DNA from 2 places in the Comamonas sp. Tr-654 genome. Region 1 is predicted to be linked to the other one. Evidence: predicted binding sites of a transcription regulator. Region 1 holds the regulator's gene; the other holds the start of a gene.
The links. Region 1 encodes FNR, which switches genes on or off when oxygen is low (the NO sensors DNR and NnrR bind a similar motif). Its sites were predicted from a motif close to TTGATNNNNATCAA; they were not measured.
Positions count from the first base shown of each region.

Region 2: a site for FNR is predicted at 2,347-2,360, ahead of F3J24_RS22600 (hemerythrin domain-containing protein). Genes of this name have one in related genera too.

Region 1 covers NZ_VWWQ01000007.1:200,818-210,580, forward strand. Annotated here, with positions in the region: gene hemN (oxygen-independent coproporphyrinogen III oxidase) at 1-1,024, opposite strand, end outside; gene fnr (fumarate/nitrate reduction transcriptional regulator Fnr) at 1,294-2,016, shown strand; gene F3J24_RS20790 (hypothetical protein) at 2,183-2,446, opposite strand; gene F3J24_RS20795 (FixH family protein) at 2,866-3,171, opposite strand; gene ccoG (cytochrome c oxidase accessory protein CcoG) at 3,255-4,697, opposite strand; gene ccoP (cytochrome-c oxidase, cbb3-type subunit III) at 4,780-5,691, opposite strand; gene F3J24_RS20810 (CcoQ/FixQ family Cbb3-type cytochrome c oxidase assembly chaperone) at 5,719-5,856, opposite strand; gene ccoO (cytochrome-c oxidase, cbb3-type subunit II) at 5,875-6,507, opposite strand; gene ccoN (cytochrome-c oxidase, cbb3-type subunit I) at 6,527-7,963, opposite strand; gene ccoS (cbb3-type cytochrome oxidase assembly protein CcoS) at 8,027-8,164, opposite strand; gene F3J24_RS20830 (cation-translocating P-type ATPase) at 8,164-9,763, opposite strand, start outside.
Region 2 covers NZ_VWWQ01000009.1:34,725-44,487, reverse strand. Annotated here, with positions in the region: gene F3J24_RS22610 (dienelactone hydrolase family protein) at 154-846, opposite strand; gene F3J24_RS22605 (MarC family protein) at 1,029-1,676, shown strand; gene F3J24_RS22600 (hemerythrin domain-containing protein) at 1,789-2,286, opposite strand; gene F3J24_RS22595 (ABC-type transport auxiliary lipoprotein family protein) at 2,459-3,142, opposite strand; gene F3J24_RS22590 (MlaD family protein) at 3,249-4,196, opposite strand; gene F3J24_RS22585 (ABC transporter ATP-binding protein) at 4,196-5,056, opposite strand; gene F3J24_RS22580 (ABC transporter permease) at 5,183-6,310, opposite strand; gene F3J24_RS22575 (hypothetical protein) at 6,413-6,616, shown strand; gene F3J24_RS22570 (GMC family oxidoreductase) at 6,624-8,291, shown strand; gene F3J24_RS22565 (TSUP family transporter) at 8,866-9,624, shown strand; gene mrdA (penicillin-binding protein 2) at 9,661-9,763, opposite strand, start outside.

The DNA of each region.
Region 1 (9,763 bases):
TCTGGCTGTAGGTGGCGCCCACCTTGCCGATGGCCGATACGCCCAGCGCAATCAGGTCGCAATCGGGCTGGGTGCTGTAGCCCTGGAAGTTGCGATGCAGGCGCCCCTGACGCTTGGCGATGGCCAGAGAGTCGTCGGGCAACGCAAAGTGATCCATGCCCACATAGACATAGCCGCCATTCATGAAGGCATCGATTGCGCCGGAGAGCATGTTCAGCTTCTCCTGTCCCATGGGCAAGTCAGCCGATGCAATACGCCTTTGCGGCTTGAAGCGCTCGGGCAGATGCGCATAGGCATACAGTGCAATGCGGTCGGGACGCAGCTCATTGACCTGGGCCAGCGTTCGCGCAAAAGACTCGGATGTCTGCTTGGGCAGACCGTAGATCAGGTCCACATTGATGGAGACAAAGCCCAGCCGGCGGGCCTCGGCCACCAGTTCAAAGACTTGCTCGGCGGGCTGCTCCCGGTGCACCGCTTTCTGCACTGCGGGGTCAAAATCCTGCACGCCAAAGCTCAGGCGATTGAAGCCCATGTCCTTGAGTGTCTTCAGCCTCTCGTTGCTCACGGTACGCGGATCGACTTCGATGGAATATTCGCCAGCCGGATCGAGCTTGAAATGCTCACGCATCAGGACCATCAGCTGCTGCAGTTCGGCATCGCTGAAGAAGGTCGGCGTGCCGCCTCCAAGATGCAGCTGGCTTACCAGCTGGCCTTTGCCACAATGCTCGGTATGCATGGCCAGTTCACGGCCCAGATAATCCAGATACTCGGCAGCCTTCTCATGATGCTTGGTCACTATCTTGTTGCAGGCGCAGTAATAGCAAAGCGACTCACAAAACGGCACATGCACATAAACGGACAAGGGCAAGGCACGTGAGCCCGAATGCGTCTTGCGCTGTTTCAATGCCAGGATATAGTCGTCTGCACCAAAAGCCTCAACAAAACGGTCGGCTGTTGGAAATGATGTGTAGCGCGGGCCGGGAATATCAAAGCGGCTCAGCAACTCGGGCGTGACTGCGGTCATAACTGAAAGTTAGGGTGCGCCCACACTCCACATTGAGCAGATTTCAAAGAAAACCAGATCCTGGAAATCATGCCCATAATGGGCAGAAGCACATGTTTTTGAATGAATACAAACAATGTGCCCCAAGGCAATCCAACTGTCCTTGATGAATATCAAGAGAGCGTAAGGCAAGTACTGCGACAATTTGATCCAACTCATCACTAACTACGAGGTCAATGACCGGCGCGACTCTCCATTCCAAGTCTGTCTGTGCCGTTGCTGAAAAGCCCATGAATCTTCAGACCATCAAAGCATCCTGCTCCAACTGCAATCTGCGTGAACTGTGCATGCCCATGGGCCTGGACGATGAACAAATGGAGCGCATTGACGAAATTGTGGCCACACGCCGCAAGGTCAAACGGGGCGGGCTGCTGTTTCGCAACGGCGAGGAGTTCACCTCGCTGTACGCCATTCGCACCGGCTTCTTCAAGACCAGCGTGGCCACCGAAGACGGTCGCGACCAGGTCACTGGCTTTCAGATGGCCGGCGAGATCATCGGTCTGGACGGAATCGTCAACGACCATCACACCTGCGATGCCGTGGCGCTGGAAGATGCCGAAGTCTGCATCATGCCTTTCGACAAGCTCGAGCAGCTCTCGCGCGAAGTCACAGCACTGCAAAATCATGTGCACAAGGTCATGAGCCGCGAAATCGTGCGTGAGCATGGCGTAATGCTGCTGCTGGGCAGCATGCGCGCCGAAGAACGTCTCGCAGCCTTTGTGCTGAACCTGGTGCAGCGTCTGTCTGCACGCGGCTTTTCGAAGTCGGAGCTGGTGCTGCGCATGACGCGTGAAGAAATCGGCAGCTATCTGGGCCTCAAGCTGGAGACCGTGAGCCGCACCTTCTCCAAGTTCGCCGAGGAAGGCATCATCGAAGTCCGACAGCGCCATCTACGCATTCTGGATACCGAGGCGCTCAGGCGCATCGTCAACAGCCAGCAATGCCAGGACTGAGTTCGACAGCAGCCTTCAAGACAAAGCCCGCAGACAGCGGGCTTTTTTTATGACGGCGAATGCCTGCCAGGAGTTTCCGCTACCGAGGCCGCCGGCACAGCGAGCGCCCAGCCCCGCCATCCGAAGCCGCCACCGGCCTCGAAACTGCGGTCCTGTGCGCAGCGCTTTACTCGACCAGGGGCTCCGAGACTATGCCCTGATTCAGATCGCTGGCCGAACGGCCCAGCATGGCGGTCATCAGTCCGCTGAACACGGTGACCGCCCAGAAGGCAAAAAAGGCCAGGGTGTAAATGCCATTGCGCGACCATTCCAGAGGCGAACCCAGCCAGTGCATGTCCAGCGGGTCCACAAAGGCAAATACCACCATTTCCATGATTGCCGCCGCCAGAAAAGCCGGCCAGACAATCCACATCCAGCGTCGAGCATCCATCGCGATTCTCCTTGGCCTGTGGGTTTGAACCCATTTTGCACAATTGCCATGACTTTCCTCGTCATACCAAGGGCATGCACTCAGATAGGAAACCCTGGACCGCTCTTACTTAAAGAGCTTCCAGCGCTTTATGTGCATCGATTTAAGGTCTATATCTATCTGAAATAGCCTTTGATTAAGCGCTATGCGCTCCTGTTATTGAATACCACCCGGCCCCAGCTTTTACCGGTCCTTGAACGCTGCAGCGAAGGCCAGAACATGCGCTCATGCGGCGCCGGCTGTACGGCAAGCGAGCGCCCTACTCTGCAATCGACCAAGACACCGAGTGCCGCCGCGACCGGCCAGGCTCCAGAAAAGTCTGCAACCAGGGGCGTAAAAAAGGCCGCGAAAGCGGCCTCGGGAATGCGTTGAAATCGCGGTCAGCGATCCAGCGGATGGTCCTTGGCCGGCGTCGCGGCATGGTTGCGCCCCGTCACTGCCGGCGCCAGGCTTTTTTCGCTCTCGGTGAGGCGCTGGTTGATTTCAATGCCGTGACGGTAGTAGTCGGGGTCGATCACAGGATCCGGCTTGCTCATGGCGATATAGGCGGTCACGATGCCCGCGACCACCACCACAGCGGGACCGGCGATGACGAGCCAGACATGGGCAAACTTCCACCAGGGCTTGCCGTCCTCGGGGTGGATGATCTTGGCCTTTTGCGGGGCCTTGGCTTGTGCTGCCGACATGGTGAAACCTCTTTTCAGAAATCTGGCCGCCCCATTGCAAACCTGCAATCGAGCGGCATCAATTGTTGCTGATTCGCGATGCCCTAGCGTGGCACCAGGAACACGGATTTTTCGGAGATACGTCCGGCTCCAGCCGTCAGCGCATCCACATTGAAATGCACAGGGTGCGAGCCGGAAACGGCTGAGCCGTAGGGAATCTGCAGGCGCACCGCAATGCCGCGTGTCTCGGCCGGACCTACCGAGACTTCCTGCTCGGATACGACCTCCAGCTGATCCAGCCCCGTGGCGCTGATGCGATAGCGCTGCTCGGACTCGGTCGCATTCATGATCTGCAGGCGATAGACGTTTTCGAGCTTGCCGCCAGCCACGATGCGCGACAGCGCGGCGCGGTCGCGAATCACGTCGACCTTGAGTGGCTCGCGCAGAACCAGGCTGGCGATCATGGCTGCGCTCAGCGCCAGCAGCACGGTCGAGTAGATCAGCACGCGCGGGCGGAAGATGCGCCGGATCACCTGCGCCTGTTTCCAGAGCTTGGCCACGGCGTTCTGCGTGGTCAGGCGTATCAGGCCGCGCGGGTACTCCATCTTGTCCATCACGGAGTTGCAGGCATCGATGCACAGACCGCAGCCAATGCACTCGTACTGCAACCCCTTGCGGATGTCGATGCCTACGGGGCAGACCTGAACGCAAAGCTTGCAGTCTATGCAGTCACCCAGACCCTGCGCCTTGTAGTCCACGTCTTTTCTGCGCGGGCCGCGTGCTTCACCGCGCTGCACGTCGTAGCTGACGATCATGGTGTCCTTGTCGAACATGGCGCTCTGGAAACGTGCATAGGGGCACATGTACTTGCAGACCTGCTCGCGCATATAGCCAGCATTGCCATATGTGGCAAAGCCGTAGAACAGCACCCAGAAAATCTGCCAGCTGCCCTGGAAGGCCATCAACTCCACACCCAGTTCACGGATGGGCACGAAGTAGCCGACAAAGGTGAATCCGGTCCACAGGGACAGAACAATCCAGAGGAACTGTTTAAGCGATTTCTTCCAGATTTTCTCGAAGGTCCAGCCATGCTTGTCGATGCGCATGCGGGCGCTGCGGTCTCCCTCGACCTTGCTCTCGATCCACATGAAGATCTCGGTATAGACTGTCTGCGGACAGGAAAAGCCGCACCACAGACGCCCGGCCACTGCGGTAAACAGAAACAGCCCCAGCGCGCTGATGATGAGCAGCCCCGTCAGGTAGATGAAGTCCTGCGGGTAGAGCACCAGCCCGAACAGATAGAAGCGCCGCGCCCCGAGATCGAACAGCACCATCTGGCGCTCGCCCCACTGCAGCCACGGCAGACCGTAGAAGACGATCTGGGTCAGGAACACCATGATCCAGCGCCAGCGCGAGAAGACGCCGCTGATGGCGCGCGAGTACACCTTCTGTTCGGAGGCGAACATGGGCATATATTCCTGGCCGCCGTCCACAGGCTCAGCCGTGATCGGAATGACTTTGCGAGGTTTCTCCGGATCGCAGGGCATCGCAGTTCCTTAATATTTTTGTAATTACTGAAAACTCAAACGAGAAAAAGGCGGTGCCTTGGCACCGCCTTCATCACCCGTCTTACTTCTGGGCGCTTACGTTGGACAGCCCCCAGACATAGGAGGCCAGCACCGCGATCTGTGCCTCGGTCAGCTTGTCCTTCTGGGCAGGCATCTCGTTCATCTTGCCATGGTTGACCATGTCGACAATGACGGACTCGCCCCAGCCATGCAGCCAGATGTCATCGGTCAGGTTAGGTGCGCCAAGCGCCTGGTTGCCCTTGCCATCCATGCCGTGGCAAGCCGCGCAGGCCACGAACTTGGACTTGCCCTGCGAAGCCTTGACGGCATCGTGGGGGCTGCCAGACAGGCTCAGCACATAGTGAGCCACATTGCGCACATCTTCCGCCGAGCCCACGGCTGCTGCCATGGGAGGCATCACGCCGATGCGGCCGTTGGTGATGGTTTCCTTGATCTTGTCGGGCGTGCCGCCATGCAGCCAGTCGCCGTCGCTCAGATTGGGAAAGCTCTTGCTGCCGCGTGCATCGGAGCCGTGGCATTGCGCGCAGTTGTTCATGAACAGACGCTCGCCGATGGCCATGGCCTGGGGATCCTTGGCCATTTCTTCGGTGGGCATGCTGACAAACTTGGCGTACATGGGCTCCAGGTCGACACGGGCCTTTTCCATCTCCTTGTCGTAAGCACCATACTGGGTCCAGTCCAGCTCTCCCTTGAAGGAACCCAGACCTGGGTAGGCCACCAGATAGGCCAGGCTGAAGACCACGGTGATCACGAACAGACCCATCCACCACTTGGGCATGGGGTTGTTGAGTTCGCGCAGGTCTTCGTCCCAGACGTGACCGGTGGTGTTGTCCGCAGAAGGAACGACCTTGCGGCGCGCCACCAGCACCAGCAGCAAGAAGCAGCCGAGGATGCCGATCAGCGAAACGGCCGCGATATACACGGACCAGAAGTTGTTAAAGAAGTCGCTCATGGGATGTTCTCGTTGTAGTGATCAGACTCAGTCTTCCAGGAAGGGAAGCTGAGCTGCCTCGTCGAAACGGGCCTGGTTGCGGCGGGCAAACGCCCACCACCAGATACCCACGAAGCACGCCAGCGATGCCAGTGTGGCCAGAACACGCATGGTGGTGATATCCATTTTCCAGTCCCTCCTCTGTTACTTGACGGCGCGACCCAGGACCTGCAGATAGGAGATCACGGCCTCCATCTCGGTCTTGTCCTTGACTTCAGCCTGAGCCCCAGCGATCTCAGCATCGGTATAAGGCACCCCCACCTTGCGCAAGGCGCTCATGCGCGTTGCCACGGCAGAGTCATCCACCTTGGTAGCTTCCAGCCAGGGATAGGCAGGCATGTTGGACTCGGGCACCACGTCACGCGGGTTGTTCAGGTGAATGCGATGCCATTCGTCGCTGTACTTGCCGCCCACACGATGCAGATCGGGGCCGGTGCGCTTGGAGCCCCACTGGAAGGGGTGGTCGTAGACGAACTCGCCAGCCACCGAGTAGTGGCCGTAGCGCATGGTCTCGGCGCGGAAGGGGCGGATCATCTGCGAGTGGCAGTTGTAGCAACCTTCACGCAGATAGACGTCACGGCCCATCAGTTGCAGCGGCGTGTAGGGCTTGAGGCCCGCCACGGCTTCGGTCGTGGACTTCTGGAAGAACAGCGGCACGATTTCGACCAGGCCACCGATGGTCAGCACGAACAGCGTCAGCGCGATCAGCAGAAAGTTGCTGGTCTCGATCTTCTCGTGCAAAGAGCTCTTGGGAACTGCGTTATTTTGATCAGACATTGCTTTTGCTCCTCAATGCTCAGGCGTGAGCCACCACGGCAGGCACTGCCACCTTGACGGAACGGCCGGCCATTGCGGTCTTCCAGGTATTCCATGCCATCACCAGCATGCCGCCCAGATACAGCAGACCGCCGGTCACGCGAATCACGTAGAAGGGATAGGTCGCCTTCACGCTTTCGACGAAGGTGTAGGTCAGCGTGCCGTCGGGGTTGATGGCGCGCCACATCAGGCCCTGCATCACACCGGCAATCCACATCGCGGCGATGTACAGCACGATGCCGATGGTCGACATCCAGAAGTGCAGCTCGATCGCGGGCACGGAGTGCATTTTTTCGCGGCCGAAGAGACGGGGAATCAGGTAGTACAGAGAACCCATGGTGATCAGACCCACCCAGCCCAGAGCGCCGGAGTGCACGTGGCCTACGGTCCAGTCGGTGTAGTGGCTCAGTGCGTTGACGGTCTTGATGGCCATCATCGGGCCTTCGAAGGTGGACATGCCGTAGAACGACAGGGACACGATCAGGAAGCGCAGGATGGGGTCGTCACGCAGCTTGTGCCAGGCACCCGACAGCGTCATGATGCCGTTGATCATGCCGCCCCAGCTGGGAGCCAGCAGGATCAGCGAGAACACCATGCCCAGCGACTGGGCCCAGTCGGGCAGCGCTGTGTAGTGCAGGTGGTGAGGACCGGCCCACATATAGGTGAAGATCAGTGCCCAGAAGTGCACGATCGACAGGCGGTACGAATACACGGGGCGACCGGCCTGCTTGGGGATGAAGTAATACATCATGCCCAGGAAGCCTGCGGTCAGAAAGAAGCCCACGGCGTTATGGCCATACCACCACTGGACCATGGCGTCTTGCACGCCGGCATAGGCCGAGTAGCTCTTCATCCAGCCTGCAGGAATGGAGACGTTGTTGACCACGTGCAGCAAGGCCACGGCCAGGATAAAGGCACCGAAGAACCAGTTGGCCACATAGATGTGCTTAACCTTGCGGATTCCGATGGTGCCGAAGAACACGATGGCATAGGACACCCAGGTCACGGTGATCAACAGGTCGATGGGCCATTCCAGTTCGGCGTATTCCTTGCCCTGGGTGTATCCCAGGGGCAGGCTGATGGCTGCTGCCACGATGACCAGTTGCCAGGCCCAGAAGGTCAGGCTGGCCAGCTTGGGCATGAACAGTTTGGTCTGGCAGGTGCGTTGCACCACGTAGTAGCTGGTGGCGAACAAGGCCGAGCCACCAAAGGCAAAGATCACGGCATTGGTATGCAGCGGACGCAGGCGTCCGTAGCTCAGCCAGGGAATGCCGAAGTTGAGTTCCGGCCAGGCCAGCTGGGACGCGATAAACACGCCCACTGCCATACCTACCACCCCCCATACCACGGCCATGATAGAGAACTGTCTTACGACGGTGTCGTCGTAATAGACAGCATTGTTATTTGTTGCTTCCATCGGGCACCTCTTAGATTTCTTGCAAAGTGTTCACTGGTTTCTCATTGGGCTCGTTGAGCCACATCAATCGTCGCGAAGAATGCGCTCGCCTTCCTGTTCAACGCTCTCGAACTGGCCCCGGTAAACGGCCCACCACAGGGCGGCCACAATGGCCATGACCAGAACTACCGACAGCGGAATCAACACATACAGAATGTCCATCAACGGCCTCCTTGAATCAGTGGCATGACGGTGCCCCGCGGCGCAAGATGCGCGGGGGCGGACGCGTTGCTATCAGCGACCTGCAGCGGCAACGCTCGTGCAAGACGGGCTGCGTTGGCGACGACCAGCAAGGAGCTCAGCGCCATGCCGAGCCCTGCCAGCCAGGCAGGCATCCAGCCCATCAGGGCCAGAGGAATAGAGATCGCGTTATAGGCTGCTGCCCAGCCAAGGTTCTGGCGCACCACGGACAAGGTCCGTCGGGCCAGCAACAGGTTTTGCAGCACTAACTCCAGGCTGTCTCCCAGTACCACGAAGTCTGCTCGCGATTGTGCCAGCGGCACTGCATTGCCAAACGCAAAAGAGACATGCGCTCCGGCTAAAACTGGGCCGTCATTCAGGCCGTCGCCAACCATGGCGACCTTGTGCCCCGCCGCCTGTGCGGCCTGCAGGGCGGCCAGCTTGTCCTGCGGTTGGCAATCGCCCTGCGCAGTCTCGATACCCAGCCTGGCAGCCACCGTCTGCACCGCTGCCGAGCGGTCTCCCGAGAGCAGCTGCACGCTGACGCCATGGCGCCTGAGATCGGCAATGACCTGGGCCGCTTCGGGACGCACGTCTTCGCTCAGATGGAACTGCGCCATGGGCTGCCAGCCAGCTTGCGACTCCTCGGCCAGCATCACGCTCTGACCCGGCTCATGCGGTGCCAGCTCGGGCACGCCACAATGCGCGGCCGAGCCCAGACGAAGATGGCGGCGCAAGGCGGGATTGCTGCGCGCCTGCACCCAGACATCGAGGCCGCTGCCGGCAACTTCCTGGACGGAGTCCAGCAGCCATGCGCTGGCAGGCAGTTCGGCCATCTCGGCCGCCTGCGCCAGGGCCCTGGAAGCGGGATGCATGGACTGACGCGCCAGCAAGGCGGTCAGCGCCAGCAGGTCATCAGTGTTTTGACCTTCAGCGGGTGTCAGCGCACGCAGCACCAGACCATCGCGCGTCAGCGTTCCGGTCTTGTCGAAGACCAGCGTATCCACGGCGGCCAGCGCCTCCAGCCCCTGCAGATTGCGCACCAGCACGCCGCTGCGCGCCAGGGTGCCAGCCGCCGTCAGCATGGCCACTGGCGTGGCCAGTGAAAGCGCGCAGGGGCAGGTGACGATGAGCACGGCCACGGCCACCATCATGGCCTTGCCCGGGTCGACAGGCCACCACCAGATGGCCGCAGCCAGCGCCGCCAGCAGCACCACGACGAGGAAAGGACGAGCCACCCTGTCGGCCAGCTGGGCCAGGGTGGGCTTTTGCAGCGAAGCGCTTTCCATCAGATTCACGATCTGCGCAAAGCGAGTGCCCTCCCCCACGCTATCCACGCGCACATCGACAACACTGTCCAGGTTGTAGCTGCCGGCGGTGACTGGATCGCCCTGTGCACGCAATACAGGGGTGGACTCGCCGGTCAGAAGCGCCTCATCGGCATGGGTGGTGCCACGCACAATCCGGCCGTCTGCGGGGAAAGCCTCGCCCGTGAGCACACGCACCACATCGCCCGCGCTCAGTCGACGTGTGGCCACCCGCTCGAACTCGCCCGAGTCAGGCTGCAGGCGCAGCACCGAA
Region 2 (9,763 bases), on a different contig from region 1:
CTTCCGCGCCTTCCCCCAAGGGAGACGACATCCTCGCTGCGCGGCGGCGCTTGCTTGATGTCTCTGATGGGGGACCGCCCAGCGGCAACGGGCTTTAGATAAAAACAGCTGCTTGCGCTTATATATCAAGCACAAGCAGCTATTGTTTTTATATCAACCCAGATGCTGGGCGAAGAAGGCCAGAGTGCGCTCACCGGCCAACGCTGCAGCGGCTTCGTTGTAGGAGCCGCGCTGGTCGCAGTTGAAGCCGTGGTCGGCGTCATAGACATGCACTTGCGCCTGGGGCTGTGCCTTCTTGAAGGCTTCGACGGACTCCAGCGAGATGTAGTGATCCTTGCTGCCGAAGTGGGCCAGCACCGGGCACAGCGCCTGACGGCTGGCTTCCAGCTCGCCCGTCATGCCGCCGCCGTAATAGCAGACTGCAGCAGAAACACTGGCCAGATTGCAGGCCGAGCGCCAAGTCACCAGACCGCCCCAGCAAAAGCCCACCACACCGATCTTGCCGCCGGGCACCAGCGTCGCGGCATGGGCTGCGGCCGCCTCCACATCACGAAGCGCACCCGGCTCAGGCAGGGCTTCCACCGCAGTCTTGAGAGCAAAGCCGGCCTTCATATCGTCTTCGGTGTAGCCCAGCTCCACATCGGGCTTGACGCGGGCAAACATGGCGGGGGCCACGGCCACATAGCCCTGGGCAGCATAGCGGTCTGCCACGGAGCGGATGTGCGAGTTCACGCCAAAGATTTCCTGCAGCACCACGATGGCACCGCGTGCCTGGCCCTCGGGCATGGCCACATAAGCGGGGGTTTTTACGCCATCCACGGCTGTCAGTTCAACAAAGCTGCCCATTGTGAAGCTCCTTAACATGGTTCAAAAGGGAAATCCGCGAAGCGGTCGCCAGCAATGCTGTAATGGCCGGTGCCGCGTCGACGATTCGCTCATTTTTTCACAGGAGTGTTCATGCCAGCTATCCAGGCCCTACAAAAGGCAGACAGTCGCAAGAAGCCCCCCATGCCCGGAGGCGAGCTGTAATGGATATCAAGCCGCTGATCACCCTGGTAGCCATCATCAACCCGCTGGCCATTGTTCCGTTCTTCATCCACTACACGGCCGGCTTCGACGCCGAGCAGCGCTGGCAGACCATTCGCACCGCCGCCTTTGCTGCCTTCTGCGTGATCGCAGTCTGTGCGCTGCTGGGATTGCAGATTCTGCAGTTCTTCAATATCTCGCTGCAGAGCTTTCAGGTCGGCGGCGGTCTACTGCTGCTGATCAGTGCAATGAACATGCTCAACGCCCGCCCCGCCGAAGACCGACCCAACAATGCCACGCTAGCGGCTGGCGTCGAAAAAGCCGCCGAAGGCAACAGCATCGCCGTCGTGCCGCTGACCATTCCGCTGCTGACCGGACCTGCCGCCATGTCCACCGTGGTGATCTATGCCGATCAGGCGCGCACCATCTGGCAGCATGTGGCGCTGGTCGGCTATGGCGTAGTGGTGGCCGCCGCCATCATGGTGTGCTTTTCGCTGGCCCACCCGATTGCCCGCGTGCTGGGCAAGACCGGCATCAATGTGATGACCCGGCTCATGGGCCTGATTCTGGCCGCGCTGGCCATCGAGGTGATGGCGGGAGGGCTGATCAAGATCTTCCCCATCCTGGCTTCTCCGGCGATATACCCTTAACCCAAAAAAATACTCCCCCTGAGCGGCTACGCCGCCTCCCCCAAGGGGGACGCGGCAGCTTCGCTGCGCGGCGGCGCTTGCTCGCTGTCTCTCGCCTTGGCGCGTGCCAGCTTCAAGCAGTTAGCACTTCCATTTTTTCAGCCTCACCACAGGCACCACCACAGCCGGTGATCGGCTCTGCAGGCAAGGCCTCGGGCACATGCGCCGCGCCGGTCACCGGGTCAAAGCCCGCGCGGCGCATGTGCAGGGCCAGGGCGGCATCCATGTTCTGCGCATGGTGGCTGAACCAGGGACCCAGCTCGGCCGCCATATGGCGGATGGTGGCCAGATCACCTTGCTCTGCCTTGACCGCCCCCTCGCGCAGGACAGCCAGCACCACCTTGTGCTGCTGGCTGTGGCAGTTGCCCGTGGCAAAGCCCGTGGTCTGCATCCAGCGGTCTTCCTGATCAAAGTGCTGCTGGGTATGGGCAATCAGCTCGTCCCAGAGCGCACACAGCTGCTCGTCGGCGGCGGCCTCCACCTGGGCCAACAGGGTGACGAACTCCTCATGCACCGCGTCCATGACGGGAAAATCCAGGATGAGAGCGGCATTCCATTCGAGGCTGGCCATGGCAGTTCCTTGTGCGAGATTGAGGAACTGGCAGCTTAAGAACAAGACCTGGCGCGGCCATTGACCCATATCAGCAAAGCGGCGGCCCGCAGGCACCCGGGGCTTGTCCAGAATCAAAAAAGCCCTGCATGGCAGGGCTTTCCGAACGGAGCTGCTTAGGGCAGGACAGTGCCTAGCGCCCGTAGCCCTGCAGCCAGCGGCTGAGCTGGGCCGCCGCCTCGTCCACGGCGCGCGCCATGGCCTGGGCTCCACCGGCCGCATCAGCTGAGTTGGATGGCACTTCGACCGTAAACACCTTCTGGCCCAGCAACTGGTTGCCTGCGCTCTCGCCGGCACCGATCAGGCTGGCACTCAAGCGCAGCAGTGCACGGCTGCTGCTGCCACTGTCAAAGACCTGGTTGAACTCGTCCACCGTCACGCGCAGCTGCGCAATCGAGCGCTTGTCGGCCAGCAGGGGACGGACATTGTCCTTGCCCGAGAGCACGGGGCGCTCCAGCCCCAGACGCATGCGCAGACGCTGCTCCACCATCTGGGCCGGAGGCAGGCTCCAGCGCGCATTCTGGTAGGCACGCAGCTGCTGGCTATCGCTGTAGTTCAGGCGGTAGAACATGGCCGTCAGGCCCTCGGGCAGGCCCGGAGCCTGGACTTCGGCCAGCACCAGCGGCACCGGCGCTACCGAAGAGGCGGCAGCATTCGCTGCGGGCGCAGCCAGGTCGGCCACGCCCAGGTCATAGCGCACCGGCTGCGTGGGTGCCGTGGGCAGGCCCGAGCAGGCGGCGAGCGCCAGCACCAGTGAAGAAGCGCCCAGCAATCGCCATGCTCCGCGGCCGGTGAATGAAATCTTTGTGTCTGCCATATTGATTCCTTTGGGACTTAGGCCAGCCAGGATGGGCAGCAGGCATTTCCATCGAGAAACCGCCTGCCTGGTCCGAATTTGCGCAAGTCGTGTCCTTGTTGCCGCTTCACCTGGCCGGAGCCACGAAACCGGGCTCGCCGGGGCCCGGCTGGCCCAGGCCCTGGCCATAGATGACGGACTGCGGGTTGTCATTGAAGCGGCCGGCCGCCGCGCCCATGGTGCGCGCAGCGCGCGAGACATCGTCGGCCGCACCGTTCATGCGCGGCAGGGTGCTGCGCCCCAGCGACTCGGCCGCCTGCGACAGGGCCTGCGTGCCCTCGGCAATCTGCTGCAGCGGGCCGTCGGGCGCATTGACCTTGCGCACGGTCTGCTGCAGATCGGTCGCCACGCCCGTGGCGGCATTGCCGGCCTTGGTCAGGGACTGCAGGGTCTGGTGTGCATCTGCCGTGAGCTGAGGAAAGTCCTTGGCAGTCTTGTTCATGGTCTCTGCCAGATCCTTGATCCCCCCGGATGCGGCCGCAATATTGTCCAGCGCCGCACTCACGCGCTTCTGGTTGTCCTCACCCAGCATGGCATTGAGACGGCGTGAAATTTCGTCAACCCGCTCCAGCAGCACTGGGCCCTGGTCGGCCAGCATGTTCAAGGGCGAGGACTTCATGGGCAGGCGCGGCAGGCCGCTGGGCCCGGGCTTGAGCGGCTGCGAAGCGCGGCTGTCATCGTCGAGCTGGATATGGGCCAGCCCCGTCACCCCCTGATAGCCAAGCTGTGCATAGGTGGCCGGCGTGACCGGCGTGTCCTCACCCACGGCAATGCGAATCAGCACATTGCCGGGAATCTGCGGGTCAAAACCGATGCGCACCACCTTGCCCACGGGCACGCCCTTGTAGCGCACCGTGGCCTGGGGCTGCAGGCCGCTGACACCGTCCTTGGTGGACATTTCGTAGAGTTGGTATTCGCGGTTGTCGCGCGTCAGCCAGACGGCCAGCCCTGCCAGCAGGGCCGCAACCACCAGCACGAAGATGCCGGCAGCCATGGCATGGGACTTGTTTTCCATCAGCTTTCCTCTGCGGCCACGCCGCCTTGCACCGGGGCCATGGCACGGCGGCCACGCTCTCCCTGGAAGAAATGTTCGATAAACGGGTGCTTGATCTGGGCCACATCGCGCGGGGCTCCGGTGAACAGCACTTTTTTCTCGGCCAGCACGGCCACACGCGTGGACAGCGCAAACAGCGTATCCAGGTCGTGAGTGACCATGATCACGGTCAGGCCCAGCTCGGCATGAATATCGCGCAGCAGCTCGCAGAACTCGTCCGAACCCTTGGGGTCCAGCCCGGCGGTAGGTTCGTCCAGCAGCAGCAGCGGCGGGTCCATCATCAGCGCACGCGCCAGCGCCACACGCTTGATCATGCCGCCAGACAGGTCTGCGGGCATGCGTGAGGCATGTTCCGGCTTGAGGCCCACCATCTGCAGCTTGACCAGGGCCGCATCGCGTACCACGGCATCGGGCAAGGTGCCCTGCTCACGCAATGCAAACGCGATGTTGTCCAGCACATTGAAGGCCGAATACAGCGCCCCCTGCTGGAACAGCATGCCCACCTGACTCGCCGCCAGCTCGCCGCTGATGACCTCGCGCGAGGGCCGGCCATCCACGGTCACCGTGCCGCGCGACGGCGAAAGCAGGCCCAGGATCTGGCGCAGCAGCACGGTCTTGCCCGTGCCTGAGCCACCCACCAGGGCCAGAATCTCGCCCGGGTAGACATCGAAATTCAAGTCCTGGTGCACGGCAAAGCGCGACGCACCCTCACCAAACTCGGTCCACAGGTCAACCGCCTGCACCAGGGGCTTCACATCCTGCGGCGGCGCGTAGTCGCCCACGGCGCCCGCGATACGACGGTTCTGCATCACCTCTGTCATTTGCGTTCCCCTCGCGCCACGAGGCTGGCGCGACCCACGCCAGAGACGCCGAGCAAAGGCCGCCCCGCAGCGAAGGTGTCGTCCCCTTGAGGGGAAGCGGCGAAGCCGCACAGGGGGTAGTTCATCCTAAAAGCCCACGTTTCTGAAGAGGATGGCAAAGATGGCATCCACGATGATGACCATGGTGATGGAAGACACCACCGCCGCCGTGGTGCCGCGACCCAGGCTCTGTGTATTGGGCTCCACCTGAAGACCCCAGTGGCAGCCGATCAAGGCAATCAGCACGCCGAACACCACGGACTTGCCCATGGCCAGTACCAGATTGCCGATCTTCACGGCCGCGGGCAGGCTTTGCATGAAATAGGACGGCGTGATGTCCATGGTCAGGTCGGCCGCGACCATGCCGCCGGCCAGTGCCGCCAAAATGGTCCACAGTGCCACCAGCGGCATGGACACAGCCAGCGCCAGCGCACGCGGCAGCACCAGCCGATAGCCCTGGGAGATGCCCATGACCTGCATGGCATCGAGCTCTTCGGTCACGCGCATCACGCCGATCTGTGCCGTGATGGCCGAGCCGCTACGCCCTGCCACCAGAATGGCCGCCAGCAGCGGCCCCAGCTCGCGGATCAGCGAAATGCCCAGAATATTGACGATAAAGGATTCGGCCCCGAACTGGCGCAGCTGCAACGCCATCAGATAGGCCAGCACCACGCCGATCAGAAAGCCCACCAGGGCCGTGATCGGCAAAGCCGTCGCGCCGGTCGCATAGAGATGGCCCGAAATATCGCGCCAGGGCCCACGCAAGGGATTGCGCAGCAATCGCAGGCAATCCAGCAGCAACTGCCCCACCAGCCGGATCAGAGTGGCAAAGTGCCCGCAGGCGTCGATCACCATCTGGCCCAACCGATTGATCTCGCACATCCACCCCGAGGGCTCGGGCTTGGGCTCGGGCACTTCGCTGAATCTGGCCACTCGCTCCAGCATGGAACGCTGATTCTTGGTCGTCAGCAGCCGGGCCGGCCAGGCCCTGCCCCATTGCTCCCACAACAGCTGCGCGCCGATATGGTCCAACCAGACCATTTGCTGCAAATCCCAGGCCACGCCCTTGGGAACCGCCCTGATCTGTGGCGCCAGCCGACGCCAGATATGGCGATCGCCCAGCTCGGCAGCACTCCAGCGGCCCACAGGCACGGCCCATTGCTGACCATCGCGGGACTGCAGCGGGCATTGAGGTAGTTGGTCTGAGCTGGGCAAAGAAAAGCTTCCTAGGACATGAGGGAGACGGGCTAGCCGCAGAAGCCAGCATAACGCGCCAAGCGAGGAGCATGCCAAACGCAGAACGTAGGTCACTGCCGCATGCCACGCAATGATAGCGTTGCAATTTTTATCAAAAAACCGCGGGAGACGAAACCTGCATTACGTCGGCAGCTTCCAAAACAGGAGTATTCGAGCGCTTTCCCTATCGACACCGGCAAGGTCATCGCACCTAATGAATTGGCCTTTTTGCCCATGACTGCCTCAAGGTTTGGCCTGAGCGCCAAGCCGTACCCGGCCTTTTGATCTGCCCATGAGTGACACCCAGTTCGACTACATCGTCATCGGCGGCGGCACAGCAGGTTCGCTGCTGTGCAACCGTCTCACCCGCAACCAGAATCACCGGGTTCTGCTGATCGAAGCCGGCGGCAAGGATGATTACCACTGGATCCACATCCCCGTCGGCTATCTCTATTGCATAGGCAACCCACGCACCGACTGGCTCTATCAGACCGAACCCGATCCCGGCCTCAACGGCCGCAGCCTGCGCTATCCGCGCGGCAAGACCCTGGGCGGCTGCTCAAGCATCAACGGCATGATCTATATGCGCGGCCAGGCTCGCGACTACGAGCAATGGGCCGAGCTGACCGGCGACGATACCTGGCGCTGGGAACAGGTGCTGCCGGCCTTCAGGCAGCACGAGGACCACTGGCGTCTCGACGCCGGAGGCAGCGCCAGCGAGGAGTTCAAACGCCTGCACGGCAACAGGAGCACGGGCGGCAGCGGCGAATGGCGGGTGGAGAAGCAGCGCTTGCGCTGGGACATACTCGATGCCTTCGCCCAGGCTGCGCAGCAGGCCGGCATCCCGGCTACCGACGATTTCAACCGCGGCTGCAACGAAGGCGTGGGCTACTTCGAGGTCAACCAGAAATCAGGCCTGCGCTGGAATACGGCCAAGGCCTTTCTGCGCCCTACCTGCTATGGCCGCCCCAACTTCGAGATGTGGACCCGCGCCCAGGTGCGGCGGCTGATTCTGGAAGATCTGCCGGACGGTAGCCAGCGCTGCACCGGCGCCGAAGTCTGGACCGGCGATGAGATGGTGACCGTGCAGGCCGGATGCGAAGTGCTGCTTTGCGCGGGCGCGGTGAACTCACCGCATATCCTGCAGCTTTCGGGCATAGGCCCCGGCGAGCTGCTGCAGCGCCATGGCGTGGCCGTGCGCCGCAACCTGCCCGGCGTGGGCGCCAATCTGCAGGACCACCTGCAAATTCGTTCGGTCTACAAGGTGCACAACGCCAAGACGCTCAACACCATGGCCGGCAGTCTCTGGGGCAAGGCGGCCATCGCCCTCGAATACGCGCTGCGGCGCAGCGGCCCCATGAGCATGGCTCCCTCGCAGCTGGGCGCCTTCACGCGCAGCGACCCGGCGCAGGCCCACCCCAATCTCGAATATCACGTGCAGCCCCTGTCGCTGGACGCCTTCGGCGAGCCGCTGCATGACTTCGCCGCCTTCACCGCCAGCGTCTGCAATCTCAACCCCAGCAGCCGCGGCACGGTGCAGCTGCAGGGCGCCGACTTCCGCCAGGCTCCTGCCATCGCGCCCAACTACCTCTCCACGGCCAAAGACCGGCAGGTCGCGGCCGACAGTCTGCGCGTCACGCGCCGTATCGTCAGCCAGCCCGCGCTTGCGCCCTTCCAGCCCGAGGAGTTCAAGCCCGGGCTGCAATACCAGAGCGACGAGGACCTAGCACGCCTGGCCGGCGATATCGCCACCACCATCTTCCATCCCGTGGGCACGACCAAGATGGGACGTACCGACGACCCGATGGCGGTGCTGGACAGCCGCTTCAGGGTGCGCGGCGTGCAGGGCCTGCGCGTGGTCGATGCTGGCGCCATGCCCTCCATCACCAGCGGCAACACCAACAGCCCGACGCTGATGATGGCCGAGAAGGCTGCGGAGTGGATTCGCACTGCAGCCTGATAAGCGGCCGCTCAGAAACCTAGCGATTCACTACGAAAAGCCTGTCCGGGCCTGAAAGCAGTCGCGGCGGCCCAAAGTCCGTCCGCGCGGGGAATTTCCGTCTGGCTCCCTGCTGCAAGCACCGAAGTCTGCTGAGATCTTTTACTTATAAGCATATGACGCTATTGTTTTTGAAAAATCTCAAAACTTATAAGGATGTCACAAAACTTTCTGATTCATTTGTCAGACGTTTTTGATATAACCCAAGGGAATTCCCCAATGCACCACACAGGTGCAGCCCTTACATTCTCGTCACTCTCGCTGCTCCATGAAGCAGCATGGAGGGCCGAGGAGACAACTCGACACAACCAGACCAATACACATAAAAGCATCAAAGATGCGTTCAAAAGCGCCCCTCAGTGGGCGCTTTTTTTATGCCTGCGCACAAGCTTGAGGCGGCGGTGCGACAATGCCGGCGCCATCTTCGGGCATTCACGCCCGCTCTCTCCTGGCTTCTTCATCCCGCCTTCTGCAGCGCCGCCCCAGCGGCAACGCGCGCTGCTCACGGCATGCACCAATTGCAGGCATTTGCTCCATGGAATGGATTCTTGTTTCCCTCGCCTCGGCCCTGGCCGGGTTTGTTGACGCCATCGTGGGAGGCGGCGGACTGATTCTGGTTCCCGCCATGTTTGCGGCCTTCCCCACCACCACGCCCGCCACGCTGTTTGGCACCAACAAAAGTGCCGCAGTCTGGGGCACGGCCATTTCCGCCTGGCAGTTCAGCAAGCGCGTGCACATCACCTGGGCCACGCTGCTGCCCGCCATCGGCACGACGCTGGTGGGCGCTTTTCTCGGCGCCTGGGCCGTCACGCTGATCTCTCCCGATTTTCTGCGCAAGCTGCTGCCCTTCATCCTGCTGGGCGTGCTGGGCTACACCCTGGCCAAAAAAGAGCTGGGCCGCGACCACGAACCGCGTCTGGCGGGCCGCACCGAGATGCTGACCGCCTGCGCCATCGGCCTGCTGATCGGTTTCTACGACGGCTTCTTCGGCCCGGGCACGGGCAGCTTTTTCGTGTTCCTGTTCGTGCGCCTGCTGGGCTATGACTTCCTCAACGCTTCGGCCAACGCCAAGCTGCTGAATCTGGCCTCCAACGCTGCGGCACTGCTGCTGTTCACGCTCAAGGGTCATGTCTGGTGGCACTTTGCCATCCCGCTGGCCGTGGCCAATGTGCTGGGCAGCATGCTGGGCACCTGGATGGCCTTGCGCCACGGCACGGGCTTTGTGCGCACGATTTTTATCGGCGTGGTCAGCCTGCTGATTCTGAAAACAGGTTATGACGCTTTTCTGCGTTAAACCCTTACACAGCAATCGTTAGCAGCTATCAATTTATCAGGGTGCTGTTTCGTCGTCGGACAGCACCGAGATATCTTCAACACGGCGCGGCGTGCCAATCGGTGCACCCGCCTTACCCTGGCGCACGGCAGCGATATCG